Regions from separate parts of the Vreelandella arctica genome, predicted to be linked through region 2. Evidence: predicted binding sites of a transcription regulator. Region 2 holds the regulator's gene; each other region holds the start of a gene.

What was found. The regulator sigma-54, encoded in region 2, starts transcription at its own class of promoters, with help from an activator protein. The targets are predictions, from matches to a motif close to TGGCACNNNNNTTGCTNT.
Region 1: V8L70_RS00900 (amine dehydrogenase large subunit) is a predicted target of sigma-54. The motif match lies at 3,857-3,874, and genes of this name have one in related genera.
Region 3: V8L70_RS21215 (MSMEG_0572/Sll0783 family nitrogen starvation response protein) is a predicted target of sigma-54. The motif match lies at 2,765-2,782, and genes of this name have one in related genera.
Region 4: V8L70_RS01000 (circularly permuted type 2 ATP-grasp protein) is a predicted target of sigma-54. The motif match lies at 3,277-3,294, and genes of this name have one in related genera.

Annotation. Positions count from the first base shown of each region.
Region 1 is NZ_JBANSN010000001.1:199,233-206,554, forward strand. Features, by position in the region: gene V8L70_RS00880 (sensor domain-containing diguanylate cyclase) at 1-957, opposite strand, end outside; gene V8L70_RS00885 (helix-turn-helix transcriptional regulator) at 1,073-2,056, opposite strand; gene V8L70_RS00890 (glutathione S-transferase family protein) at 2,205-2,840, shown strand; gene V8L70_RS00895 (GNAT family N-acetyltransferase) at 3,041-3,514, shown strand; gene V8L70_RS00900 (amine dehydrogenase large subunit) at 3,923-5,068, shown strand; gene V8L70_RS00905 (MauE/DoxX family redox-associated membrane protein) at 5,075-5,605, shown strand; gene mauD (methylamine dehydrogenase accessory protein MauD) at 5,623-6,216, shown strand; gene V8L70_RS00915 (methylamine dehydrogenase light chain) at 6,235-6,774, shown strand; gene V8L70_RS00920 (c-type cytochrome) at 6,767-7,231, shown strand; gene V8L70_RS00925 (c-type cytochrome) at 7,221-7,322, shown strand, end outside.
Region 2 is NZ_JBANSN010000008.1:177,396-184,717, forward strand. Features, by position in the region: gene V8L70_RS09925 (KpsF/GutQ family sugar-phosphate isomerase) at 1-959, shown strand, start outside; gene V8L70_RS09930 (KdsC family phosphatase) at 998-1,540, shown strand; gene lptC (LPS export ABC transporter periplasmic protein LptC) at 1,541-2,110, shown strand; gene lptA (lipopolysaccharide transport periplasmic protein LptA) at 2,122-2,631, shown strand; gene lptB (LPS export ABC transporter ATP-binding protein) at 2,643-3,392, shown strand; gene V8L70_RS09950 (RNA polymerase factor sigma-54) at 3,557-4,972, shown strand; gene hpf (ribosome hibernation-promoting factor, HPF/YfiA family) at 5,071-5,379, shown strand; gene V8L70_RS09960 (PTS sugar transporter subunit IIA) at 5,384-5,854, shown strand; gene rapZ (RNase adapter RapZ) at 5,966-6,898, shown strand; gene V8L70_RS09970 (HPr family phosphocarrier protein) at 6,944-7,213, shown strand; gene pmbA (metalloprotease PmbA) at 7,249-7,322, opposite strand, start outside.
Region 3 is NZ_JBANSN010000045.1:8,991-16,312, forward strand. Features, by position in the region: gene V8L70_RS21200 (hypothetical protein) at 32-163, shown strand; gene V8L70_RS21205 (hypothetical protein) at 160-801, opposite strand; gene V8L70_RS21210 (aminotransferase-like domain-containing protein) at 1,097-2,494, opposite strand; gene V8L70_RS21215 (MSMEG_0572/Sll0783 family nitrogen starvation response protein) at 2,854-3,336, shown strand; gene V8L70_RS21220 (Nit6803 family nitrilase) at 3,351-4,343, shown strand; gene V8L70_RS21225 (MSMEG_0568 family radical SAM protein) at 4,336-5,430, shown strand; gene V8L70_RS21230 (MSMEG_0567/Sll0786 family nitrogen starvation N-acetyltransferase) at 5,464-6,072, shown strand; gene V8L70_RS21235 (sll0787 family AIR synthase-like protein) at 6,069-7,070, shown strand; gene V8L70_RS21240 (MSMEG_0570 family nitrogen starvation response protein) at 7,073-7,322, shown strand, end outside.
Region 4 is NZ_JBANSN010000001.1:224,954-232,275, forward strand. Features, by position in the region: gene V8L70_RS00995 (transglutaminase family protein) at 1-3,007, opposite strand, end outside; gene V8L70_RS01000 (circularly permuted type 2 ATP-grasp protein) at 3,381-4,862, shown strand; gene V8L70_RS01005 (alpha-E domain-containing protein) at 4,867-5,877, shown strand; gene V8L70_RS01010 (zinc-binding metallopeptidase family protein) at 5,882-6,937, opposite strand; gene V8L70_RS01015 (CoA-acylating methylmalonate-semialdehyde dehydrogenase) at 7,215-7,322, shown strand, end outside.

The DNA of each region.
Region 1 (7,322 bases), on a different contig from region 2:
GGTAGCCGCCGCCAGCTGGTCGGCAAACAGAGACAGTATTTGCTCCAAACCGTCGTCCCGACTGGGAGCTTTCACAATCAGCCAGCCTTCATACATGCTTAGTCGGCCCGCCATCGACGCGATATACAGATTTTCGCCTTTATCTGTTTGCGGCAGTGTGGTTGGGTCTCCTTCTTGCCCATGAACGTTTGCCAATAAATATCTCAGGCGTTTTTCATCCTCTGAGCTTAGCCCTGCCACTGCCGCGAAACGTGTCACTTCTGAACGCTGCCGTTCTTGTAGAAAAACCGCAAATCCGTAGTCGGGGAAGTGGGTCTGTAGGTGGTTTAAGGAGTCAACCAGCAGCGTATGGATATTGATCGCGCGGTTTGCGACGGCTCCTAGATCAAGCAAGGCGTGAAAGACTCGGTTCTGAAATCTAGTTTCGCCTATGCTGCGGCCAATCTGGCGATTCTGACTGTAGGTGACGCGGCCAATGGTTAGAAAATAGACCACTGCACCGGCCCATTGATAGATGTCTAAACGGTTGCTTACATAGGGACGAAAAGTGAACCCCGTTAGGGCGCTTCCAATTAAAGCTGCAAGAATGAAAAGTCCGGCTGCAATAAGCATTTTCCGCACTCCACCAACCACTAAATTATTCATCAAACAGGCAAGCCCAATGGTGATGGTCGCTAAAACGTAAAAATCCAGTACGCTGCACCAAAAACCAAATAGCAGGCTGTCAAAGAGGAGGTTTCTGAACTCGGCACGCTTGGAGTTCTGGGCATGTGCTGCAAGCGCATAGGCGACGCCGGGCCATAGCAGCAGCAACATCCCAGGTAGAATAAGCGTCCAGCCGCTGCCTTCTGCGACGGCGATCCATACGGTTAGCCCGAAGGTATGGCAAAAGGCAAAAATGCGTGGGGCAATTATTGCCAATGCAAGACGGTGTGGGCGTCTCAAAGAAGGTTGCATTCGTGAGTCTTTATTTAACGTTATTTGACCAACAGACTAGCACCTAAGCGGCTAAGAAGCCCTATCCCGGCGTCAGACGAATAGTTCGTTTCACTCTCATAAGTTGCAGACAGTGTCAGGGCGTATCGATTGGATATGATGAAGCTGTCTCGCAACTGGCCAGTAAATGGTTGGCGTGCTCGCGAAGTGCCGCTTTGAGGCCATCTGGCTTGAGAACGGTAAATCGAAACGGGAGCTGTGCCAGCCAATAGGCAAACCACTCGAAGCTGTCGGTTCGGGTGGTGAGCAGTAATCCACCGTCAACCTCCTCGAACGGTTCTGTACAGAAAAATTGGTTCTCAACGTCAGCGGACACGGCATGATCGATGTGTAGCACCAGTGATACTTCATGAGTTGGGCCCCAGGACATAAGGCTTTCGCTCAAAAAATCGGCTGCATTGAAGCGAGCGGGGCGTATGAAGGTATCATCGAGTAGGTGCACACCGCTGATACGATCCAGCCTAAATGAGCGCATGGCGCCCCTCAGGTGGCAAAAACCAACGGCATACCACCGGCCCTGTTGGAAAACCAGTCCGTAGGGGTCGATCCGACGATCAATCTGATCGTGCTGCGGAGAGTGGTAAATCAGCCCGACGGTTCGCATGGCTTCAGTAGCTTTCGTCAGAGTCTCAAGTGCACGGTCATCACGGCTGGGTTCACGCCGGGGTAAGATCACCTGAGTGGTCTCACTGATACCGCGCACCCGTCTTTGTAAATTCGCAGGCATCACTCGCTCGAGCTTTGCTTGCACGCTGGCAATGGCAGGCGCTGCGTTCGTCAGACCCAGCTGGCTGGCGGCCACTAAGCCTAGAGAAACGGCGAACGTCTCTTCGTCGGTAAACATCATCGGTGGCAGCTTGAAGCCAGCCACCAGTCGATAGCCACCGTAGCGCCCCTGTTCGGTCACTATCGGCACACCTATATCTTCCAGTGCCGTAATGTAACGCCGTATAGTGCGTCGATCCACGTCCAGGCGTTCGGCCAACTCTGCGCCGCCCATCTGGCCATTAGCCTGAAGCAACTCAAGCACCGCAAGTACGCGTGTTGTGGGGCCTGCCATTAGCGCCTCCCTCCTGAAGCCATCGTTAAAGTCCTGCAGAAAAATGCATTGTGGCTTTTATTTAGGACGGATTATCACCTATTAACACACTAATCTGACTTGGCAGTACCTAATGTCATCGAAAAATAGACTGAAAAAGGAGCCTAATATGTCAGAGCTAACGTTTTACACTCACCCTATGTCTCGCGGGCGCGTGGTGCGCTGGATGCTGGAAGAGGTAGGCATAGCCTACTCGGTAAAAGCGATGGAGTATGGCTCAGAGATGAAAGCCGAGGACTACTTGGCCATCAACCCCATGGGGAAGGTGCCTGCCATCAAACATGGCAACACTGTGGTGACGGAAGTAGCGGCTATCTGCGCGTACCTGGCAGATCAGTTTCCAGATAAAAAGCTGTCACCGCCCCCACAATCTCCCGAACGTGGCGTTTACTATCGCTGGCTGTTTTTTATGGCGGGCCCGTTCGAAATGGCCACCAGCGCCATGACTTATGATTGGAAAATCGACAGCAGTAACGCACAGGCTGTCGGCTGTGGCCAAGTGGAAGACAGTATCAATACGCTTGAAAAAGCACTCAGTGAAAATGCTTATATCTGCGGCGATCAGTTTACTGCCGCAGATATCTTGGTTAGCAGTTACCTCTGGTGGGAAACGATGCAGAAGAACATCCCGCCCAACGAGGTGTTCAAGCAGTACATTGAGCGCATGGAAAGTAGGCCAGCAGCCAAGCGGGCCAATGAGTTGGATGATGAACTGGCTAAGCACTTAAAGCCTGTGACCGCCTGATGAATTGAACGTGCTGCTGCCCAGCCCTTAAGCGAACAGGGCTTGCAAGGTGAGATTAGCCCTATCTGGTTGCAGTTTTTTTTACAGCGCATGGCGGTGAGATCTCTGGCTAGCGGCGTGTGCAGGAGGTATCGGCGCTAGCCAGCCTACCCATATATCGCTACTGTATTTGCTTGTGCTAAATAAGACAGGCGCTACTTATGCAATGCGATATCATTCTCCAGCGGCTAAGAGCCGACGATCCTAACGCTGAAGTAGTCGCGGGCTGGACATATGAAGCCTGGGGCCATTTGCATCCTGGGATCACACTAAAGCAAGCCATTGAACGTACTCAGGCAAATTGTGGACAGGGCGGTGTGCCTTCCATCTTTATGGCGATGCAAGGGAACAACCCTGTAGGGACCGCTAGCCTCATTGTCGATGATATGAGTATTCGTCGCGAATTTACCCCCTGGCTGGCCTCCGTATTCGTCGTGCCCGAATGGCGGGGGCAGGGTATTGCCTCTGCGTTGGTACGCCGGGTAGAAGCCGAAGCAGCTGCGCATGGCTTTAAGCGTTTCTATCTCTATACCCCTGATCAACAGGCGCTTTATCGACGGCTGGGTTGGCAGGATGTAGAAAGCCTTGAGTACCGGGGCGAAACTGTCACGGTGATGTTGAGGCAGTTGGTCTAGCTATAGAGAAGCTCGCTCACGCGAAAACACCATGCTCCCGGCGGCCAATCAAATCGAGTACGGCTTCGGTTTTTGTCGCCGATTTTTGTTTTGCCTGCGCAGTAGTGGTTATCAGCAACTGCAAAGCGGAGTAAGGCGACGATGAATAGGTATGTAGTGCGTGGCGAAATTTATGGTCATTAAAGTGAGCCTACTAGGCTTACAAGGAGCCATTTCAGTGCATGTGTTGAATATTTTTAAGAGTGATAGAGTAATATTCTTAAATTCAGATTGATATATTTTAATCTAAAGTGTTGAAATTTAATAATTATTTCTCTTCTTGGCTTGTTGGTGATTTTTTTCTGGCATGATTTATGCTTTTTCTTAGCGAAAGCTAAAGTTGCTCAAAAAAATCTCAGGAGGTCGTTAATGTATTGGTCAAAATTAACTCTGATCACTTTAGGTAGTGTAACGCTAATCAACTCTGTCCAAGCCAGTGAAGATTTTGTTCCTGAAAAACTAACCGTTATGGAGCGTATTGAGCCAGGGCCAAATGTGTTTGTTTTGGATCAACTCTGGAGTGGAGCAAGTCGTGTTAACATTATTTCTCAAGAAGACCTAACTTTAAAAGGTAATCTGAGTTTTGGCATTGTTGGGCAAATGGCAACTAGTAAAGATTCCAAGAGTTTTTATAGTATGTCTTCTTATGCTCAGAGAATCACCTACGGACCAACCGAAGTAGTGCTACAAGAGTTCGATGTTGATACGCTGAGCTTACAGCGCGAAATAGTCATTCCAGAAAAAGCCGTTCAAGTTGCTCCCTCAAGCGCCATGCTTGCTCTTTCTTATGATGATAATTATGCCTTTATCCAAAATGCCACTCCGGCGACTTCTGTTTCAGTAGTTGATTTACAGTCGGGAGAGTTTATAGAAGAAATTCCCACTCCAGGATGCTTCGGGATTTATCCTGGAATTGATTCTGTGAAATTTACCACCGCATGTGGTGATGGACGATTCCAAACATTTTCTCAAGAAAGTGATAATAAGTTTGGATCTCCAGAATATAGCGAAGCTGTATTTGATGCTCACTCCGATCCTGTTTTTATAGGAGGTGAGCGCGCTGGTAATGAATTACTGTTTGTGTCATTTTTTGGCAATGTATACGAAGTTTCGGATGTAGGCGATGCGCCGACTTTAGTTAATAAGTTCTCTATAACAGGCAATATCGAAGGTGATTGGGCACCTGGTGGAGTGGATGTTTCTGCTTATAATGAAGCTAACGATGTGTTATTCGTTACCATGCACTCAGGCGCTTATGAGGGTAGCCATAAAAACGCTGCCGAGGAAGTGTGGGCTGTAGATATGAGTAGCGGGGAAGTATTAAGTCGGACGCCTGTTCATGAACTGTCATCTATTTCAGTCACCGGCAATGAGGTGCCTACACTGTTTGGTTTGGATGAAGAAAGTACGCTTACACGTTTTGATGTTAATACAAACGCCGGATTTGAACTTAAAGAGACTCACAGCTTGGAAAGCGTCGGCGACTGGACTGTTTATGCAATTGCAGGGAAGTAAGTGCCTATGAACATCTCAGAGCTTGTGGCGTTAACTTCCTTAGTGTTATTGGCGCTTTTATTCGCACAATCGGCATGGCATAAAACCCAGGACTACGGCAGGTTTCTAGGTCTAGTTGCTAACTATCAACTATTGCCTAGATTCCTTGAAGAGAATGCCGCCCGCGGACTTATTGTCGCAGAAGTGCTACTCGTGATGCTCTTTGTTTTTCCTTTTACAGCAACCTTTGCTGCGTTAGGAATTGGCGCTTTGTTGCTCGTTTATGCTGTCGCTATGAGTGTTAATTTGCTGCGCGGACATCGGTTAATTGACTGCGGTTGTGGTGGTAGTGCTCATCCGGTAGCGTGGACTTTGGTGTTACGCAACCTACTATTAGCAGCGTTAGCTCTGCTCCCCGCGATTTACGATACGAGTCAGCCTAGCCATTTAGAGCTTGTGGTTGCAATGCTTGCTGGCAGTGCCCTCTGGTTGTCTTACAACGTGTTGGGAAAAATAATGGAAAATAACCGCTTGTTATCAAATCTTCGCCAAACTTGAAATGTGAGAATAACATCATGACGCTATTAATATTTGCTGTTTCATTGCTTAGCCTGATGGTTTTGGGTTTATGTTTTGGTTTTTTTGTGCTGGCCCGGCAGATTGGTATTTTGTACGAGCGCATAGCACCAGTAGGAGCTATGGTTAATGACAGTGGACCAAAAGTCGGTGAGATTTCACCTGTCTTTAATCTGCCTAGTTTAACTGGAGGGAAAGTGCAAATAGGTAGCCCTTCGGATAATAAGACATTGGTGTTTTTTTTATCCCCCACTTGCCCAATCTGCAAAAAATTACTGCCAGTACTTAAATCTATTGATAAGACAGAGTCCAATTGGCTTTCAATTATCTTGGCAAGTGATGGTGAAGAGAAAAATCACTATAACTTTATCGAGTCTATGAAACTAAGCAGTTTTTCTTATGTACTTTCAGAGCAGCTTGGTGTGACTTATCGTGTTTCACGGCTTCCATTTGCTGTTATTTTAGACGAAGAAGGCGTCGTGAAGGCTAAAGGGCTCGTCAATACTAGGGAGCAGTTGGAAAGCCTTTTTAATGCACTCGAAACTGGCTATGCATCTATTCAAGATCTAGCGAGTAAAGAAGCTCAACTTTAATCAGCGAGGGATGTAGCTATGGCTAATTTACTAGATACTATTTTTAACGTTATAGACAAAACTTCTGAGAAAGGAGTCCGCAATGTAGCCCAGCAACATGGTCGTCGATCATTCTTAGCGAAGGCGAGTACCCTGTTTGCTGGCGCTATGTTAATGCCGATTTTACCTTTTGACCGCTCACTTGGCGGAGCCGCTATGGCGAGTGACGTGGTATCTGATGAGAATGACTGTGCTTATTGGAAGCACTGTGCACTTGACGGCAATCTTTGTTCTGAATCAGGCGGTTCATTAACGAGTTGCCCACCAGGGTCTGAAGCATCTAAGGTGGCTTGGGTTGGAACTTGTCGGAATCCCAATGACGATAAAGACTATTTAGTTTCATATAATGATTGTTGTGGACGTGCTTCCGTTCCTAGCGCTAATTTTTGCTTTAGAAGCGAAGGTGAGCGCCCAGGTTACAGAATGGGTCTCCACAATGATATCAATTGGTGCATGGCAAATACCAACAAGGGCTATCACTGTACGGTTTCGGTAGTAGTAGGGCTTGCTGATGCCTGATATACGATATCTAAATATATTGTTTTTAAGCGCTTTTATAGTTGCTAGCCCGCAAGGGCTAGCATCGGGAGAATCGTTATTTCAGCAAAATTGTAGCAGTTGCCATGGAGTAGGCGCCATAGGAACCCCAGGGTTGGCGCCACCACTAAAAAACCCGGAACTATGGCAATCTCTAGGTAGCCAAGCGTCTCTCTACTACTTAGTTGGCGTCGTTACTAACGGCATGAGTGGCAAATTAGAAGTTGATGGTCAAGTGTATCAGGGATTAGTGATGCCACCATTGGCGCACATTGAATCATCAGATCTTGTCAATATCGCAGATTATGTACTTTCTGACCTCAATGGCCTGTCAGTAACTACGTCAGAAAGCGATGTTGAAGCGCTCCAAAACGAGCCGATGAATCATGGCTTATTAAGAGCTAAGCGAAGTAGTGCTGGGGGGGGCAATGAACAGTAAATCAATAGCGCCCTGGTTGATGGTCTCAGCTATAGCAATGGGCCACGCTGGGCTGCTACTAGCCAGAGATCATAATTCAACTCAGCAATGG
Region 2 (7,322 bases):
TACTACGCGAAAGTGCATTGCGTACGCTGCAAATTGAGCAGGCAGCCATTGGCGGCCTTCAAGCCAAACTAGACGAAAGTTTTGACCGTGCCTGCGAGCTAATTCTCGCCTGCCAAGGCCGCGTGGTGGTGACCGGCATGGGCAAGTCGGGGCATATCGCTGGTAAGCTGGCGGCCACACTTGCCAGCACAGGCACACCAGCTTTTTTCGTTCACCCTGGTGAAGCCAGCCACGGCGATTTAGGCATGATCACCCGTTCCGATGTGGTATTGGCGCTGTCTAACTCGGGTGAAACCGCCGAAGTCACTGCGCTCTTACCACTGCTTAAACGCCTGGGCATACCGCTAGTCAGCATGACGGGGCGTCCAAACTCCACGCTTGCCAAACACGCCGATGCGCACTTAAACAGTGGCGTTGAGCGTGAGGCGTGCCCGCTGGACCTCGCCCCCACCAGCTCCACCACCGCCGCCCTCGCCCTAGGCGATGCGCTGGCAGTGGCGTTACTAGAGGCGCGTGGATTTACCGCTGAAGATTTTGCCCTCTCCCATCCCGGCGGCAGTTTAGGCAAACGCTTGCTGCTGCGCGTTAGAGATCTGATGCACGACGGCACACGCCTGCCCCAGGTCGCATTGGGCAGCCCGCTGCGCGACGCCTTACTAGAGATTACCCGGCAAGGGCTTGGCTTTACCTGTGTGGTGGATAGCGAAGGGCGATTGGCCGGGGTCTACACCGATGGCGACCTACGCCGCACGTTAGATCAATTCCATAATCTGCGTGAAGTGCTCGTGGATGATGTCATGACCCGACCGGGCAAGCGTATCGGCCCCGACATCCTGGCGGCCGAAGCGGTACGCATCATGGAAGAGAGCCGTATTACCGCGCTGGCGGTGGTTGATGAACAACAGCGACCTATTGGCGCCTTACACATGCATGACCTGCTCGCCAGCGGTGTTATTTAACTACACTTAATTTAAGAATTTACTAATATGGAGGCTCTATGACCCTACCTGCTGCGCTACTCGATCGACTTCGCCGCGTACGCCTATTGGCGCTTGATGTTGACGGTGTTCTCACCGACGGCCGCCTCTACTTTCAGGCCGATGGTATCGAAATCAAAGCGTTTCACACCCAGGATGGCCATGGGCTCAAACTTCTCAAACGTGTGGGCGTTCATGTTGCGCTGATAACCGGCCGAGACTCTCCCATGGTGAGTCAACGCGCCGCCGCCCTGGGTATCGACCATGTCCATCAAGGCTGTGAAGACAAGCTGGTTACCCTGCGGGGGCTCTGTCAGCGCCTCGATATCGAGCTTGATCAAGTGGCCTACTGTGGCGACGACCTCCCCGATCTTGCGGCTATTAAGCGTTGTGGCGTCGGCATTACCGTACCCAACGCACCGGATTATATGCACACCCACGCCGACTGGACCACCGAACGCCTGGGTGGCCACGGTGCCGTGCGCGAAATCTGCGATACGCTGCTTGAAGCTCAAGGGCACTGGAGCGCGGTGCTCGACACCTACCTGCACGGCCGCAATTAAATGGTTAAACGCTTTAAAGTACGCATCTGGCTAGCCGGACTGGTGATTGCCTTAGGGGCTCTATTGGTATGGCTTGACCCCCGCGGGCCTCAAGACATCAGCATCGACCCCGACGCACAGGCTCAAGAGCCAGGCCACGTACTGGAAAATGCTGAGATCACCCTGTTCGGCGATAACGGCAACGTTTTGCAGTCGCTAAAAACGCCGCGACTTATCCATACGCCGCAGCGAAGCGAAACCTGGACGGAAGAGCCTCAAGCGGTACTGTATGATAGTGAAAACCGTCAGTGGCTGGCTAGCGCCGATGTAGGCACGCTCAACACGGCCACCCAGGCACTGTTGATGTCGGGCTCGGCTAGACTGATCGCGCCGGATGAAGGCTGGCAGCTTGATACCGAGCTATTGCATTATGATGGCCTTAATCAACATGCTTGGAGTGAAACACCGGTATTACTGCAGCAACCGCCCCAGCAAATGAGCGCTTCACGTATGGACGCGTGGCTTAACACCAGCCAGGTCCGCCTAAATGATAATGTGCGCGGCACACACCCCCCGGCCACGCAACCTTAAGAGGAGCCGCCATGAAAGCCATTATTTATACAGCCCTTTTCTCCACCACTCTTTTTGCCCTCACGATGCCGTTATCGGCACTGGCCCAAACGTCACAACAAGCCCCTGTAGAAGTGGAAGCTGACCGTTTAGATCTCGACCAGCGGGCCGGCACCGCCGTTTACACCGGGGATGTAGATATTCGCCAAGGCGAAATGCAGTTGCGAGGCGAGCGTGTTGAGATCGAACGCAACGAGGCTGGCGAACTATCGAAAGCGACATCCACCGGTGAACGCGCCTACCTGCGTCATCAAGTGGAGGGCCAAGATGGTCCCACTGAAGGCTGGGCTCGACGGATTATTTATCACGTCGCTGAGCGCCGCGTAGAGCTGATTGACCAAGCCGAGCTGATCCAGCTAGAAGACACGTTCACCGGCGGGCGCCTTGAGTATTTTATTGACCGTGAAGTGATTCAAGCACGCTCTGACGTTGACGGCAGCGAGCCCCAGCGCATACGTATGACCCTTCAGCCTGAACAATAGGGAGCAAAGCTGTGGCAACTGCTGACACCGCGCCGATCAAAACCCTCTATGCCCACCATTTGGCTAAAAGCTACAAACGCCGCCGAGTGGTTAAAGACATCAATTTGGAGATCTGCCAAGGCAGCATTGTCGGCCTACTGGGCCCCAACGGCGCGGGTAAAACCACCTCGTTCTATATGATTGTCGGGCTAGTCAAATCCGACGCGGGCAAAGTGGGTATCGACGATGTGGATTTAACCCGCGCCCCCATGCACGAACGTGCAGCGGCAGGGATTGGCTACCTACCTCAAGAGGCGTCTATTTTTCGCAAGCTCTCGGTTGCCGATAATATTATGGCGATACTCGAGACCCGTAAAGAGCTTAACCGTAGCGACCGCGAACAGCGCCTTGAAGCGCTACTCGAAGACTTCCACATTACCCATATTCGCGACAACCTGGGGATGAGCCTTTCGGGTGGCGAGCGTCGGCGTGTAGAAATAGCCCGCTCGCTAGCCACTGAGCCCGCCTTTATTTTGCTCGATGAGCCTTTTGCAGGCGTTGATCCCATCTCGGTAGGTGAGATCAAAACCATCATTCGCGCGCTGAAGCAGCGCCATATTGGCGTACTGATTACCGACCACAACGTACGTGAAACCCTGGATATTTGCGACATCGCCTATATCGTTGGGGATGGGCAAATCATTGCCAGCGGTTCACCCAGTGCCATTCTCGATAATCAGAAGGTCAGAGACGTATATCTGGGTGCTGATTTTCGCCTCTAAACTGATCAGCGGCGCCTACAATCACTGCCTGCCCATAAACCTATTTTTTGGTTCTGTAAATAGCGCTCTGCAACAACTTTACTACCAATGGCATGTTTATTGCACTTGCAACCGATACTCTCTCGCACTAGGGTGAAGCTTTCCGATTAACGCGTGGTTCTCAGATGGTCATGAAAGCTTCTCTACAACTGCGTATTGGCACACAGCTGACCATGACTCCTCAGCTGCAGCAGGCGATTGCCCTATTACAACTCTCTACGCTGGATCTGAGGCAAGAAATTCAGCAGGCCTTGGATGCCAATCCCATGCTTGAGCAAGAGGATGAATTCAGCGAACAGGCTGTCAGCGAGCCTAAAGAGGAGGAGTGGTCAGAGAGCATACCCACTGAACTGTCGGTAGATAGCGACTGGTCAGATACCTATCAAGATTCAAACAGCCTGGGCGGCAACAGCAGTGAAGGCCCAGATTTTGAGCGCCAAGCCGCCGGACAAAGCCTTCATGGTCACCTGCTTTGGCAGCTTGCCATGACGGATTTCAGTGTTCGTGAACAGCTCGTTGCAGAGAGCTTAATCGACGCACTGGATGCCAACGGCTACTTGACCCAACCGCTCAATGATATTCGTGAAGGCCTACGCGCCCAGGGAATTGACGGGCTTAGCCAGCGCGAAGTAGAAACGATTCTGCTCAAACTCCAGCAGTTTGAACCGACCGGCATCTTTGCTCGCGATCTGCGCGAATGTTTGATGCTGCAACTCGCAGCCCTCCCGGACGACACACCGCTACTCGTCCCCGCTCGCCGCTTAGTGCGCCAGTTTCTTGAAGCGCTGGGTAAAGACGACATACGCCTACTCAAGCGCCGCTTAGGGCTCGACGACGAGCAGTTGACCGATGTCATTCAACTGATACGCAGCCTCGACCCACGCCCCGGTAGCGCCTACGGTGACACCGCCGACAGCTATGTGACGCCCGACCTGGTAGTTCGCCATAACCACGAAGGCTGGCACCTAGAGCTCAACCCAGAAGCCTTGCCGCGGCTGCGCATTCAGCCCGATTATGCCAGTTTGATAAAGCGTGCGGACAAAAGCCAGGACAACCAGTTTCTTAAAGAGCACCTCCAAGAAGCGCGCTGGCTAATCAAAAGCCTCTCCAGCCGTAACGATACGCTGCTGCGCGTGGGTCGCGAAATTATCACCCGGCAAATTGGCTTTTTAGAGCACGGCGAAGAAGCCATGAAACCGCTGATATTGGCTGACATAGCAGAAGCCGTGGAGATGCACGAATCAACGATTTCACGGGTCACCACGCAAAAATATATCCATACGCCCCGTGGTGTGTTTGAACTTAAATACTTTTTCTCAAGCCAAGTGAGCGGCCAAGATGGCGACAGCCACTCCAGCACCGCTATTCGCGCCAGGCTCAAAAAACTTATTCAGGAAGAACCGCCGGGCAAACCGCTTTCTGACAGCCGCTTAGTCACGCTACTGGATGAAGGCGGCATTCAAGTAGCGCGTCGTACAGTGGCTAAATATCGTGAAGCCATGGGCATCCTCTCGTCCAGCGAACGACGTCGTCTTCGCTAGCACTCGTCAACGATTAAGGGAAACTCTCGACAAGGGCTTTGCAACGCGGCAAAAAGGGTTACAATCGAAGTACAGTCCGATGGATAAGGAGTACGTCAATGCAAGTAAATATCACTGGTCATCACGTAGATCTGACTGACGCCTTGCGTGACTATGTCAACGAAAAGCTTGAACGTGTAGAGCGCCATTACGACAACATAACCACGGTGCAAGTCACCTTATCAGTGGAGAAAGAGCGCCAACAGGCCGCCTGCACACTGCACGCCGCAGGTGCTGATTTACATGCGGAAGCCCTCGACAGTGATATGTACGCCGCTATCGACGCCCTAGCGGATAAAATCGATCGACAACTCGTTAAACATAAGGAAAAAGCACAAGCCCGCGCCCAAGGCGCAGGTGTGCGTTAATTCAATGACGTTGGAAACCATACTCCCCCCGGAACGCGTTCTGTTCGACGTGCCCGGGGGCAGCAAAAAAAGGGTGCTGGAATTTTTCAGCACCTTTATCGCACAAAATACGCCCAGCCTGGACAGCCAAGAAGTGTTTAGCCGGTTAATCGGTCGAGAACGCTTAGGCAGCACCGGTATCGGCAATGGCGTGGCTATCCCACACGCACGCAGCCCGCACTGTTCGGCGCCTATCGCTGGTTTTTTAAAACTGTCAGAAGCGATTGATTTCGACGCCATTGATGGCGACCCAGTTGATCTGGTGTTTGTCCTACTTGTACCCGAAGAGGCAGACGACACGCACCTATCCCTACTCGGCCAGGTAGCGACCATCATGAATGATGCGGATACTCGCCACCAGCTGCGCAAGGCAGGCAGTCAGCGCGAGCTGCTTGAGCTTATTACCGCCAAAATGCGTGAGCATTCAACGTCCTAAGTCGTTAACGCCAATTTAAGTTGTGAAAGCCAACTAATGGTATTTTACACGCTAAGTTGATGCTTCGCCCACCACCCCCAATGCAGCTTGATCTAAGCAAAGCGAGACTCTATGCAACTGGTGATCATTAGCGGCCGCTCCGGGTCAGGTAAATCTATCGCCTTACAAGCGCTGGAGGATCTTGGCTACTACGCCATTGATAACCTGCCCGCCATGCTGCTCGGGTCGTTGGTGGATCAATTACGCGATCAGGGCGACCGCGCTCATTTGGCGGTCAGTATTGATGCGCGTAACTTACCTGGCGCACTGGAACGTCTGCCCACGTTATTAGAGGAACTGTGCCAGCGTAAGATTGATTTTCAAGTTATTTACCTGACCACCGATGCCCGCATCCTGCTTGAACGTTACTCCGCTACCCGGCGACGCCATCCGCTGACCCGAGATAGCGAGATGACCCTGGAAGAGGCGATCAACAAAGAAGAGGAGACGCTAGAGGATATTCGCGATCTAGCCGACCTAGTGATCGACACATCGCGGTTGTCGGTACACGACTTACGCCGACGCATTACCGACCAGGTGGCACATCAGCGGCCGGATAAACTGACGCTAACGCTTGAGTCATTCGGTTATAAACGTGGTGTACCACTAGATGCCGATTTAGTATTCGACGTTCGCTGTTTGCCCAACCCTTACTGGGATCCAACGCTGCGCCAATTCACTGGCCGCGACGCTAACATCGTCGCTTTCTTAACCAGCTATCCGATTGTCGATGCCATGAGCAACGATATACAGGCATGGCTTGAGCGCTGGCTGCCCGCCTACCAAAATAGCCAGCGCAGCTACATGACCATTGCCATTGGCTGCACGGGGGGACAACACCGCTCGGTCTATATGGTTGAGCAGTTGGCTAAACGGCTGGCGCCTGGAATGGGTGAAGTTCAGCTGCGCCATCGGGAGCTAGGCTTGCAGTACACGCTAAGTGAGCAGCCTGATGCCGCCTTGGATAACCCACATCATACTGACGAGCGGCAAGAGACTTCCTAAGCGCTTCTACCCATTAATGACACCACTCGGCAAAAAGGAACCAGGGTGCCAGAAAGAATACTTACACTTACCAATCAACGCGGACTCCACGCCCGCGCGGCGACAAAACTGGTCAAATGCGGCCAGCGCTATACGGCTAAAATAAGGGTTTATAAACAGCAACAGGTCGCCGACGCCGCCAATATTATGTCGTTGCTGATGCTGGCGGCACCCTGCGGTACCGAGCTCATCATCAACGCCGAAGGCGATGACGCTGAACAGGCGCTTGATGCGATTCAAGCGCTGTTCGATGCCCGCTTTGAAGAAGATCAGTAATCGGTTCTGGTTGCTAAAGTTTAAGTTGCTGAGGATTAGTCACCGGCCACCGTCATGGCGTCAATTAACCAACTGCCCGTGTGAACACTGCCACGGGTATCGGTGTCAT
Region 3 (7,322 bases), on a different contig from region 2:
GCCCCAATTCAATCCGAAGATGGTCAATAACGTGTTTGGCGATACGTCTGCTTATATCGGCGTCATGGATCCCTTGGGCGTGGGTCTGACGCTGGATGCTGGCCTTTACGATGCGTTGCTGGAACAACTGGCTAATGAGATTGCGCGCTGCACTGACGGCTAAACAGCTTTTTTCTTAAACAGCTTGCCGAGTTGATAGAGGTCGTGCATATATCTATCAAACTTCGTAATAAGCAGTGACGCAAAGATAAAGGCATAAATCAGCAGCATTACTGCCATGGGGTCGTTTAACCAAGCCAGCCAAGGTGTCGAGACTGGATAACCCAGCGTATAAACACTCATGGCAGCCAGTAGCTGAACCAAGAAACAGTTCAAAATAACCAGTGTAATCAACGCTGCGCGTATATTGGTACGCGGCAGCGTTGTTTTCCAAAACGGCAAGTGACGCACTTTTACGCTGTTTACATTCGCACTGCTATCGCCGTTAAAACACAACCGCGCTTTACGCCGCAACAAAGGAATCGCGTAGACGCCTTTTTCCTCTTCAGCAAAAGCCTTCAGTGCGATATCCCGATCGAGATTAGGGCTCAAGGCATTGGCTGCCGCTTGATCAAAGTCTGGCCGGGCATGGGTTTGCGTGGCGGTTTTGGCTTGGTCAGAAAGCGCTTGTAAGTGGCTTTTATCAGCCTTCGACAACTTTTTATCGTTGCCGACGTTGATGTTGTAATGAATTTCATACACCTGATACAGAGCTGCGGTCACGCCCACAAAGATCATCAAAAAGACAATATATATCAACATATTAACGGGCACCTCCTAAACAAAACCGAACCAGCTAGGCGATAAATAGCTTTGTTAGCGTTCAAACTAACTTAAGGACTATGCCTATGCACAGCTGACAAGTACAGGCTCAGAAAGCCTCAAAAAAGCCGGATCAGACGACGGATCGCAACCGTGGTAGTGCTCCACAGTGTGCATTAAAATAAGGAGATAAGAACCCCTAGCCACTTATCGCCGAAGATAATGGGCGTTAAACTGCTTTTACTATTCGTCTGGCTAATCAATACCAAACCGTCACGAGGACAGTTGACCAAGGTTACATCGTCAGAGATGACAGATAGGCAGGCTGGTCGATGATATCCGCCACATAATGCAGCCTTTCCTCCCAGTCCTCTCTTGTCAGTTGACCACCGAAGCACAAGCGCAGAGCTTCAGGGGGATGGTTGTCGGTACTAAAAGCAGCGCTGGCAACCGCACTAACGCCATGTGAACGTAATTGCACCGCCAGCTCTGAAGGGTTCCAGCCAGAGTGCTTGGGCAGCTTGAGCCATAGGTGGAAAGCACCTTTGGCAGACACGATGCGCTGACGTCCCAGAATCTTCTCGGCTATTTCAAGGCGGGCAATGGCCTCGATACGGATCGCTTTAAGCATGGCATCTGCCGTCCCATCGGTTATCCACTCAGTGACCAGGGCGTCAATCAGCGGGCTGGACATCACCGAGGTGGCTCGAAGCGCCCCAGCGGTTCTCTGCGCCTGTCGCTTGGTGGGGGCGTGTAGAAATCCTGATCGCAAACCGGGGCCAAAACACTTGGCAGTCCCCGTCAGATAGTAAGTGAGCTCAGGGGCCAAGTTAGCAATAGGGACGATCTTCTCTTCGCTGAGCATGGTGTAAGCATCATCTTCAATAATCGGGATGCTATAGCGCAAGGCAACATCGGCCAAAGCTTCACGACGCCCCAAGGGAATAGTCGTCGTCGTGGGGTTTTGGATGGTGGGATTAATGTACAAAACGGCCACTTGACCCTGCTTACAGATATCCTCGAAGGAGCGAACAAGAGGGCCATCGGAGTCACGCTCCAATGAATGCAGGGTCAGCCCGAGCTGGGCCGCAATAGCCTTTAGGCCAGGGTAGACCAGGCTTTCGACACAAATTAGCTGACCTGGGGCTACCAACTGCATCAGTAGCCCAACCAGGCCGCTGTGAATACCGGGGCATATCAAGACCTGTTCCAGTGTCGTGTTGTCCAGCCGCCGATCCAGCCATTGGAGCGCAGCCACACGGTCATGATGGCTGCCACCAAAGGTTTGATAACGCAGCAGTGAGTAAAGATCACGCTGGGCCAACACCGAGATAGCGCTATCGCGTACTCGTTCAATCAACGTCGGTATCGCGGGCTCAATCATTAGGTTCATGGTCATCTCATAACCACTGCTCGGCTTCACTGACACTGCCTTACCTTTAATAAAAGTGCCCGAGCCCGGATGCGAGTCAATCAAGCCTCGCAGCTTAGCTTCGTTATAGGCACGCGCCGCCGTCGTGTAATTGATACTCAAAGCCCCCGCCAGTTCTCTCAGCGGGGGCAGTCGCTCGCGGGGCTGCAGCCGACCACTACCGATATCTTCAGCAATCAATTCAGCGACCAGACGATAAGCTGGCTGGCTGACCTCCTTGTCTAAACGTTTTCGCCAGCGTTCCAGCTCAGATGTATGCATATCTTCCCCGTCGTTAAATAAACATTGTTACCTACCCTTCTTATCGCCCAAAACTTATCACTGATGGACTAAAGATTGCACAAATAAAAAATTGATTGCATATGTACTTAATGGTGCAAAACATACTTTTAGTGCACAAATAAGGTGAAAAACACAGTTTTTTTGAAACATTAGCCTTTTATTATTTTTTTATCCTAAAAATTTGGTCAATTTTTAGGCTTAGAGCGACCTACATGATCGACAATTGATTGGATCAATAATCATATCAATTGGCACGTCGATTGCTCCGTATTGATCGTACCGCTTGTGTAAGCACGGCGGTTAACGACTCTCCCACTCGCAATAAACGGAGCTTAGACATGCCTACAGTGACGCAACCACTCAACAAGAAAGGCGATTTTCTGGTCGACTACGAAGAGAAGGTTTTTGAAGACGTAAAAGCGAAACCAGGCGAAAAAGCCCTGGTAACTTTTCATACGGTTGCCTTTGAGGGGTCGATCGGCTTCGTGAATATGCTGCAGGCAACGCGTTTGCTGCGTAAAGGCTTTGAAACCTCCATCTTACTGTATGGCCCTGGCGTCACTTTGGGTGTCCAGCGTGGCTTCCCGACCCTGGGCGATGAAGCGTTTCCCGGTCACATGAATTTCAACAATCAGTTGACCAAGTTTATGGCCGAGGGAGGCAAGGTCTACTCCTGCCGCTTTGCTCTTCAAGCACTCTATGGTCATGGCGAACCGTCACTCATTGAGGGCATCCGCGCGATCAATCCACTGGATGTGCTTGACCTCAAGCTGCTTCACGTGCGCGACGATGCACTGATCATCGATACCTGGACGGTCTAAGGGGAGCAGCGGTCATGGCACAAGCAAACATGACAGGAACGACCATAGTGCGGGCCGCTGCCGCTCAGCTTTCTCCCGATCTTGAGAGTGTTGGCGGCACGCTGGTCAAGGTACTGGATGCAATCGACGAAGCGGCCAGCAAGGGGGCTGAGCTGATCGTGTTCCCCGAAACCTTCGTTCCCTACTATCCGTACTTTTCATTTGTCTACCCCGCCGTGGCCTGTGGCGCCGAGCACTTACGGCTGTATGAACAGGCCGTGGTGGTACCAGGCCCGATCACTGATGCTGTCGCTGAGCGCGCTCGCACCCTGAGCATCGTCGTCGTGCTTGGCGTTAATGAGCGTGATCATGGCACCCTCTACAATACTCAACTGATCTTTGATAGCGACGGGCGTCTGTTGCTGAAACGCCGAAAGCTCACGCCGACCTACCACGAACGCATGATTTGGGGCCAGGGCGATGCCTCGGGCTTGAAGGTAGTGGATAGCGCCGTGGGCCGTGTTGGCGCCCTGGCCTGCTGGGAGCACTACAATCCGTTGGCACGTTATGCCCTGATGACCCAGCACGAGCAGATCCACTGCAGCCAGTTTCCTGGCTCGCTGGTCGGCCCAGTCTTTGCGGATCAAATTGAGGTAACCATCCGTCATCACGCCCTTGAAGCGGGCTGTTTCGTGGTTAACGCCACCGGCTGGCTAACCGACTCCCAAATCGAATCCATTACCCCCGACACCACGCTACAACGTGCTCTGCGTGATGGCTGTAACACCGCCATTATCTCGCCAGAAGGTAAGCACTTGGCCGAGCCGCTGAGCAAAGGAGAAGGCATCGTTATTGCCGACCTGGATTTCGCCCTGATTACCAAGCGTAAGCGAATGATGGATTCGGTGGGCCACTATGCGCGCCCTGAACTGTTGAGCTTAGCCATTAACGATATGCCCGCCCACTGCTGCCAGCCACTGGCCACTTCCGCTCAGGGCCATAATGCCCAAGGAGATGAAGATGAGTAAGCTCGCCGATCGCTCACGCTTGTTCACCGAACTTCAAACCCATGGCGTACGCCTGCAGGATGCATCACAAGAGCATGTCAGCCGACGGGGCGGCGCTGGCCCTTCTGACCATCAGGCAATAACCATCGATGGAATCACTATGATGGTGCCCGTCTATACCCAGTCGGCATGGCGTTCACCGTTTAGCGTAGTGTCAGGTGATGAAGGACATAGGCTGACTGAAAACACGATTCCTATGGCCGATATTACCTTTGCAGATACGCCCCACTTCTACGACCTGCAAACCGCTGACGGCGTCCCCTACACGCATATCGCCACCTTGCATAGCCGCGATGTACTGGCCACGACGGTACTGCAAACATGCATCCGCTATGAGAGCAGGCGCAAAGCCTGCAAATTCTGCTCGATTGGTCAATCACTCCAAGCCGGGCGCACCATTGCGCATAAGTCCCCAGACCAACTGGCCGAGGTGGCTAAGGCCGCTGTCGAGCTCGACGGTGTCAAACATATGGTCATGACTACCGGAACGCCAGCCACGTCTGACCGAGGAGCCAGCGTCCTTTGCGAAAGTGCCAGAGCCATCAAAGCGGCCGTGGATCTTCCGCTGCAAGGGCAGTGCGAACCACCGAAGGATCCCGTTTGGTATGCCCGCATGAAGGAAGCTGGCATTGACAGCCTGGGCATGCATCTCGAAGTGGTCACACCTTCGCTAAGAAAAACGCTAATGCCAGGCAAGGCCGAGGTTGGCATCGAAGAGTATATGCAGGCGTTTCGCGATGCTGTTGACGTCTTTGGCCGCGGGCAAGTCAGCACTTATATTCTTGCCGGGCTCGGGGATACCCGCGAGGCCATTCTGGAAACCTGCCAACACCTAATCGAAATCGGCGTTTATCCCTTTGTAGTGCCGTTCGTGCCGATTAACGGCACGCCATTAGAAGACCATAAGCCGCCCAGCGCCGACTTTATGGAGTCGATCCTGGCGCCGTTGGGCAGACGTCTCAAGCTCGCAGCGTTGCGCTCTAGCGATATCAAAGCGGGCTGCGGGCGTTGCGGTGCCTGTTCAACGTTGTCTGAGTACGAGCGCTAACAGCACGCGAAACGCTTAATAGAGGAGTGCCCGATGATGTCAACATCCGACGCCTATTCGGCCTATTCCAACTACCGGATCAAGTGGGCGAGCCTGCCTTGGGAAACCGATGAAGCAATGGCATTGCGGCGGCGCGTTTTCTGCGATGAGCAGGCAATATTTGATCAGGACGACCGAGATGCCATCGATGACTCAGCCCACCTACTCGTCGCTTTAGGGTGCACAGGAGGATGGTATGAGCAAGTGGTGGGGACAGTGCGTATTCACGAATCAGAACCTGGACTCTGGCATGGTTCGCGTCTTGCTGTTGACCCAGCCTTCCGCGCCCAAGGCCGCCTAGGCTCCACGCTGATTCGGCTGGCCGTCTCCAGCGCTCATGCATTGGGCTGCCAACGCTTTTTGGCCCGGGTACAGGCCCAGAATGAGGCTCTTTTTCAACAGTTGCACTGGCGAAGCATTGGAGAGGAATTAATCCTTGATCGACCTCATGTCGTCATGGAGGCCGACCTTACCCACTACCCCCCTTGCCACTCTCCTCTTAGCGGCTTTGTTGTGCCTGGGCGTCAACGCCAACCTCTCGCTGAGCTGGCGCCTGGGCTGCTTAAGATCCTTTCAGCCCCCGCACTGAGACAAGCATCATGAGCCAAAAGCAACGACTCGACCTAACAGAACTGCTCCAGAAAGTGCACGATTATAGTGGTCTTGCCCATAAGGCCGATATCGCGCGGATCGCTCCCAACCTGACAGCACTGCCCGATGGCTGGCATCCCAACGGAGACGATACCGCGGCCATTCCCAGCGGCGAAGGCTACACACTGTTGGCGATGGAAGGGCTACTTACCGCCTTCGTCGCCGAGGATCCTTGGTTTGCTGGCTGGTGTTCGGTGATGGTTAACGTCAGTGATATCGCCGCAATGGGCGGGCGGCCCCAGGCAATCGTCAATGCTCTATGGAGCCATGACCCAGAAAGCGCTGAACTAATTGCCAAAGGCATGCGTGAGGCTGCCGACACCTTCCGCATTCCCATCGTCGGTGGCCACACCAACCTGCGCTCCAATCAGCCGCAATTGGCGGTCGGCATCCTGGGTCGAGCCCAATGCCTGCTGAGCAGTTTTGCGGCGCGGCCTGGGCAATTATTAGTGGCGGCTATCGACCTGCGCGGCGCCTATCAAGCGCCCTATCTGAATTGGAACGCGGCCACAACGGCGCCCGCTGAGCGTTTGCGTGACGACATCGAACTGCTTCCCTGTATTGCTGAAGCGGGCTTGGCTATCGCAGCCAAAGATATCAGCCAGGCCGGTCTCCTCGGTACCACCTTAATGCTCATGGAGAGCGCTGATGTAGGCGTGAGCATTAACCTTGACGCCACCCCGAAACCCGAGAGAGTCACTTGGCAGGACTGGCTTTGCACCTTTCCTAGCTTCGGTTACCTGCTCACCACGGATCATGAACACCTCCCCATGCTGCTGGAGCGCTTCCATGCCCGTGGCATCGCCGCCGCGCAGATCGGCGAGATCGTTTCCTCACCGCAGCTCTGGGTAGAAACCGACAATGATCGCCAGTTGTTCCATGACCTTTCAACGACTCCATTAACCGGACTGAGTCGTCCCCAAATGCCCATTCCCCAACAGGAGCTTTGAGCATGCCAGCCATACACTTCCACGTTCGCTGGCCAGACGGCAGCGAAGACCAGTGTTACTCACCCTCCACCGTTTTAAAGGAGTACTTCCAGGTCGGCGAGCGTCTCAGCGTCGATGCTTTTGTGGAACGCGCCGACATAGCCCTAGAGGCGGCCAGCCAGCGCGTCGAACAAAAATTCGGCTTCTTCTGCTCCAGTGCCATGGATCAGTCGACGGCTATCAAGGCCAAAGCCCAGCAGTTTGGCAATAATC
Region 4 (7,322 bases), on a different contig from region 2:
GCACCCTACGACCGTTGCAGGTCACCACGTAGCGGTCGCCGCTCATGCCACTGACTTTAACTTCCAGGCGCTCGACTGATGAGTCGACGTAGCGGGCGGTGCCCCCGGCAGAGGCTTCTTCGCCCAATACATGCCAGGGTTCGATAGCTTGACGCAGTTCGATATCCAGCATCGGCGTGTGCAAGCGCCCGTGGAGCGGAAAGCGGAACTCCAGGAAGGGAGCGAACCACTCAAGATCAAAATCGAAGCCGTGGTGGCGTAGATCACTGAGCACATCGTCAAGATCGTTCCACAAGTAGTGGGGCAGCATCCAGCGATCCTGCAAGGCGCTGCCCCAGCGCACCGGTTTGGCCCGATAGGGTGTTTTCCAGCAGCGCGCAACAAGGGCGCGGATCAGCAGCATTTGCATCAGCCCCATGCGGGCATGGGGTGGCATCTCAAAGCCGCGTAGTTCCAGTAATCCTAGCCGCCCGCTATCGCTATCCGGCGAGTAGAGCTTGTCGATACAGAACTCGGCGCGGTGGGTGTTGCCGGTTAAGTCAGTCAGTAGGTGGCGCAGCAAGCGATCCACCAGCCAGGGCTGCACTACTTCGCCTTCAGGCATTTGCTGTAGGGCGATTTCCAACTCGTAAAGTGCCTCGTGGCGCGCTTCATCTACCCGCGGGGCTTGGCTAGTGGGGCCAATAAACAGGCCTGAAAACAGGTAAGAGAGGCTAGGGTGGTGCTGCCAGTAGGTGACTAGGCTGGCAAGCAAGTCTGGGCGGCGTAAAAAAGGTGAATCCTCAGGGGTAATCCCGCCAAGGGTGACATGGTTGCCGCCGCCGGTGCCGGTGTGGCGGCCATCAAGCATAAATTTTTCGGTGCCCAAACGGGTTTCACGTGCCTCGGCATACAGCCGTTCGGTTTGCGCGACCAGGGTTTGCCAACTGGCGGCGGGCATAATATTCACTTCGATCACGCCCGGGTCGGGGGTGATCATAAAGTTTTCCAGTCGCGGATCCCGAGGCGGTGAATAACCCTCTACCATCACCGGGCAGGCGAGCTCCTTGGCGCACTCCTCAACGGTGCTGAGTAGGTCGAGGTAGTGCTCCAAGCTGGTTAGCGGCGGCAGAAAAATATGCAAGCGGCCATCCCGGGGTTCCACACATAGGCTGGTGTGAATAACACCACTTTCCGTGTCGATTTCCGCCCGTGGCTGCTGCTGAACCGATTCGCCCTCTGGGTGTGATGGGCTCGGGTGGCTGGTTCGACCCAAGCGTTCGGCATCGCTGAGGTGGTGTTGTTCGGCGTTGCGGCGAGCAACTTCGCCGTGAATGTCGCCCAGCTCTGGGCGAGGCGCGAACAGCGATTCCGGTTGAGGCTGCTCTTCTGGGGCAGCCCAAGGCAGCGCCGAAAGCGGTAAACGCAAGCCCATGGGGGAGTCGCCGGGCACCAGGAACAGGTGTTCACGCTTGAGCGGCCAGCGTCCGCTCTCCCAGCGGTGGGCCTGGCTAAGCGAGTGGCGCAGCGGTAGGGCATAGCCAACCACTTCGTCTAAGCCTTGTTCTAATAAGCGGGCTAAACGGTGACGTTCGGCGTCATCTTTGAGATTGGCTTCGCGTGGGTCAACGTTCACCGGTAGCGACTGCTCTTTCCATAGATAGTAGTAGGCATCCTCGAACGCCGGAATCCAGTAGCGTTCGGCCACACCCAGGCGTTCGCTTAGCGCTTTGGTAAAGCGCTGGGCCATTGCATCATCTACATGGAGCTCCGGTGCGCCGTCTAGGCAGGCCAGCCACTGGGGATCACGCCATAGTGGTACGCCATCTTTACGCCAGTAACAGGCGAGCGCCCAGCGGGGCAGTGGTTCCCCGGGGTACCACTTGCCTTGCTGTTGCTGAATAGCGCTGCCGGGGGCGTAAGCGGCCTGGAGCCGGGTTAGCAGTGCCTCAGCGCGTTCGCGTTTGTGCTCGCCCAGGGCTTCGGTATTCCACTGTGGGCTCTCCATATCGTCGACCGAGACAAAGGTGGGTTCGCCGCCCATGGTCAGGCGTACGTCCTGGTGGAGCAGTTCGGCATCTACCTCGTCACCCAGCGCGCAGATACGCTGCCACTGCTCATCGCTATAGGGCTTGGTGACCCGTGGGTCTTCGTGGATACGCTCCACTTCCATGGTGACATCGAAAGTGACTTCACACTTATCCGAAAACCCGGTAATCGCGGCCGCACTGCCGGTCGTCGGGGTGGCGGCGAGGGGAATATGGCCTTCGCCAGCGAACAGTCCCGAGGTGGGGTCGAGCCCCACCCAGCCTGCGCCGGGGAGGAATACTTCGGTCCAGGCGTGTAGGTCGGTGAAATCTACTTCGCTCCCGCTGGGGCCATCCAGCGCTTTAACATCGGACTTGAGCTGAATGAGGTAGCCGGAGACAAAGCGTGCGGCGAGGCCCAGGTGGCGGAAAATTTGCACCAACAGCCAGGCGCTGTCTCGGCAGGAGCCGCTGGCGAACGTTAAGGTCTCTTCGCAGCTCTGTACGCCGGGCTCCATGCGTACCAGATAACCAATATCATCCTGCAGGCGTTGATTCAGCGCGACCAGGAAATCGACGGTGGTGGTGGGCTCGCGGGGAACAGCCTTGAGCCACTCCATCAACCGCGGCCCGGATTCCGTTATTTCCAGATAGGGGCTTAGTTCCTGGCGCAGCGCTTCGGGGTAGGCAAAGGGAATCGTTTGCGCAATGTCGTCCAAGAAGAAATCGAACGGGTTAATCACCGTCATCGGGGCGATGAGTTCGACCGCAATGGTTAATTCTTTACGCGGTTCGGGGAACACCACGCGGGCATTGAAGTTGCCAAACGGATCCTGTTGCCAATTTAAAAAGTGGTCATCACCGGAGAGCTTGAGTGAGTACGCCTCAATATGCGTGCGACAGTGGGGCGCCGGACGCAGCCGAATAACATGGGGTGATAGACGTACCGGGCGGTCAAAGTGGTAAGTCGTACGATGATGCAAGGCAACGCGAATGGTCATGGGCCACCCTCAAGAGAACCGTTATCAACCGGATAGTCGGCTGGGTTAGGGAATAACCGAACGTTTCGCAAGTATCGTTCCACTTTTACTTTTTTGCAGCCGCTATCTTAAGTAAGACGTTTAACTAAAGTGGAAATGGCGTTATGCACCAACTTGAAGCCAACTAGACGCACCAAAAGAAGCATAAAAGGTTTTGTTGGGCGCTGAAGTTCTGCCAAGTAATGTTTGAGTAGTGTTTAAGTAAGCGAACGTTGAAATATCGCAAAAGATGGTACGTATTTTGCTCTCAATTGTTTGATTGTTTTGCACGCGGCAGGCCTACACTGAGCATTGAGGAAGTTGCCGCTTCCACCCCAGCGCCAGGAGAGCGCCCATGAGCCAAGTGAATTGGAATAACTATGCGTGTCGTGATTTTTACGATGAGCTGATGGCCGCGCCCGGTCAGCCACGCGAGTCAGCGGGTGAATTGTGCAACATGTTGGCAAGGTTTAGCGCAGAAGAGTTAGCAGAGCGGAAAACGGCGGCGGAGATCGCTATCCGTACCATGGGAATTACTTTCACCGTTTATTCAGAAGGGGCAATGATCGACCGTGCCTGGCCGTTTGATATTGTGCCGCGCATTATTCCCGCCAATGAGTGGCGTAAAACCGAGGCGGGGCTCAAGCAGCGCGTGCAGGCGCTAAACTTATTTATTGATGATCTCTACCACGACCAAAAGGTGATCAAGGACAAAGTGTTACCCGCTGAGGTATTGGCGCAGTCGGTTAATTTTCGCCCTCAGTGTGTGGGTATTAATCCCCCTCACGGCGTGTGGGCGCATGTTTGCGGGTCAGACCTAGTGCGCGATGGCGACGGCACGCTCTATGTGTTGGAAGATAACTTACGCATTCCTTCCGGCGTCTCTTACATGCTTGAAAATCGTAATGTCACTAAGCGAGTGCTGCCGGAGTTATTCGCTTCGGGCAAGATTTTGCCGGTTGATGATTACGTAGCGCAGCTTTACGACATGCTAGCGTCGATGTCGCCGCGCCCCGGCGATGACCCGCAAATTGTGGTGCTGACCCCAGGGATTTATAACTCTGCCTACTTCGAGCACGCCTATCTTGCCCAGCAAATGGGCGTAGAGCTGGTGCAGGGAAGTGACCTGTTAGTGGATGACGATGATGTGGTGTATATGCGCACCGTCGAGGGCATGCGCCGCGTGGATGTTATTTACCGCCGTGTTGATGATGAGTTTCTAGACCCGGAAGCGTTTAATCCTGAATCTATGCTGGGTGTTGCGGGCCTGATGCGCGCTTGGCGGGCGGGTAAAGTCGCGCTGGCCAACGCGCCGGGCGCTGGGGTGGCGGATGACAAGGTGGTTTACGCTTTCGTCCCTGCGCTGATTCGTTATTACCTCGATCAAGAGCCGCTGTTGCCCAACGTGCCGAGCTACCTGTGCATGTTTGAAGACGACCGCCGCTATGTGCTCGACCACCTGGATGAATTGGTAGTCAAGCCCGCCAATGAGTCGGGCGGCTACGGCATGTTGATTGGCCCGCGCTCAACCAAAGAGACCCGCGATGAGTTTGCGCAGTTGATCAAGGCAAATCCACGCAATTATATGGCCCAGCCCACCCTGGCGCTTTCTACTACGCCTACGCTAGCGAATGGGTTGCCGCAGCCGCGCCATGTGGATTTACGCCCTTTCATACTCTCAGGGCCTGAAATTCATGTCACGACCGGTGGTTTGACGCGGGTGGCTTTGATAGAAGGATCGCTGGTGGTGAACTCTTCACAAGGCGGCGGCAGTAAAGATACCTGGATTGTAGAAACCGACGATAAGGCGGCAGCGGCCGCGGTGAAAGGAGCCTAACGCCATGCTGTCACGCGTTGCTGAAAATCTTTACTGGATGGCGCGTTATATTGAACGAGCGGAAGATACCGCGCGCCTATTGAGCGTTAACAGCCACCTTATGCTGGATTTGCCGGGACGCTTGCCGTTAGGTTGGGCCCCACTTATCGAAATGACCGGCAGCCTGGAAGCCTTCACCGCACGCCATACAGACTTCGATGAGCGCAATGTCGTACATTTTTTATGTGCCGATACCGAGAATGATATTTCGATTATCTCCGCCCTCGCCAGTGCTCGCGAGAACCTCAGAACCACCCGGGATGTGGTGCCTCGGGAGATTTGGGAGGAGGTTAATCAGCTCTATCTGAGCGTCGTCGACCATGCTGAACATGGCGTTAGCCCGCGCCGCCGCGATAGCTTTCTCAAAAGCGTGATTCGTGGTTGCCAAGCGTTAACGGGGCTCATTGAGGGCACCTTGAGTCATGGCCCGGCGCGTACGTTTATTGAATTAGGGCGCCAGTTGGAGCGGGCGGATATGACGACGCGCATTGTGGACGTGCGCTCTGCCAGCTTGCTGCCGCAAAACCCTGAGGAGCTACTGCCGTTTGAAAACCTGCAGTGGATGAGTGTGCTTAAATCACTCACTGCGTATCAAATGTACCGTCAGCAGGTGCGTTTACGAGTGCGGGGGCCGGATGTGCTGCGTTTTTTGCTCCAAGACCCCAACCTGCCACGTTCGATTGCCTGCAGCCTCGAAACACTAGGCCATGAGCTTACCTTGCTTCCCCGCCAAGACCGCCCCGCGGCGACGGTTTCGCTGGTTCGCGCGGACGTAGTCGATGCCGATATCCAAGCGCTTGCCCATTCGCCGAGCAAGCTGCATGCCTTTATCGACGAGCTGCAAATTGGCTTTGCCGCCATTCACGATACGCTGAGTGCGACCTACTTTGTGAATGACGACACTGTCCCCCGAGTGGCACAAACGCAGAGTCAAACGCAAAGCCAAAGCCACGCAGGGGACAACGACAACGATTGAAGGACTAACGCTCCACAGGGCTGGCGGCCTGGATCAGTTGATGCAGGTACGCCAGCTTATCGCGCACGGCGGGGGCGAGCACCGTCGGTGACAGGTCGAGCAGACCCATATCCCGGTTGAGCTCGTTCACCGCCAAGCCGACCTGATGAAAAGCCATCAACATGCTGTCCAGGCTACCGTCATATTCGACATGGGTAATGCCCATGTGCAGTGCGGTATCCAGCACGGCCACCATATCCAAGTAATACGCGAAGGTTTCGGCGAAGTCTTCCCAGGGGTGCATGGTGGCGTAGGCAGAGATAAAATGCTCAGGCCAGTCGCTGGGAGCGCCCTGTTGGTAGTAGCGCTCTAACGCTTCGGCATAGCTTGGCCGGTGGTGGTTGCCAAATACTGCACGACACGTTTCTTCATCGCGATCCTTAACCAATACGTCCCAGTAGTAGTGGCCGATTTCATGGCGGAAGTGGCCAATCAAGGTGCGGTGGGACTCGTTCATATCGACCCGTAAACGCTCGCGCTCAACGTCGTCGGCCTCTTTAACGTTAATGGTGATATGACCTGCCGCATGGCCGGTATACACTTTCTCCTGGTTGGCGGTAGAGCGCCATAGTCCTTGGTCAGGCAGGGCATCAGCCATAAAAGAGAAACTCAACGGCACTGCAATAGCATCCTCTTGGGTGCCATGGGGTAGTTTCAGTAAATCAAGGGTATGAAACAGACGCCGTTTGGCCGCCTCAAGTGCTGCCCAACGCTCGCGGTTACCATCAATAGTGAGATCGGGGATCATGGCGTTATAACGGCAGCAGTCGCATAGCGTATCCGCTTGGCCGTGTTCCATTACCACCATACGATTGCACACGTTCTCAACAGCATAGTTGTGGCACTTCATTAGCGCTGTATCGCACCCTGGGTGGGTACAGCGATAGCCGCCGTTCTCCAAGGGCTCAATGGCCACGATATTGCTACAGGCAGGACACCAGCCGACCTCTGACTGACAGCTAAGGCAGTGGGTGTTTTCATAGAAAAGCGGATTGCCACAGCGGCAGTTGAAAGCCTGCATAAATAATTCCCTGTGTTTAAACACGAGCGTTCGCCATGTGCGATCCGCGAGGCTGCGGCACACTGATAGGCCGAAGCATAGCCAGCCCTGTGACACATTGGAAAGGCTAATTGATATCCTGCCGCAGATTTTGTTGACTCATGCGATACTTGGTTGACGTTAACGTCAACTTGCTGCTATACCCTGTACTCTTGCCTTACCGCGAAGCACTTTTTAATACCGCATTTTTATAACAACCACAGCCATAACAATCACAATTAATAATAGGAGCAACGCTATGTCTGTTCGCGAAATTCCCATGTATATCGATGGCCAGCCCGTGCAGTCGCAAAGCCAGGAGTGGCGCGATGTGGTTAACCCCGCCACGCAAGAGGTGGTAGCGCGG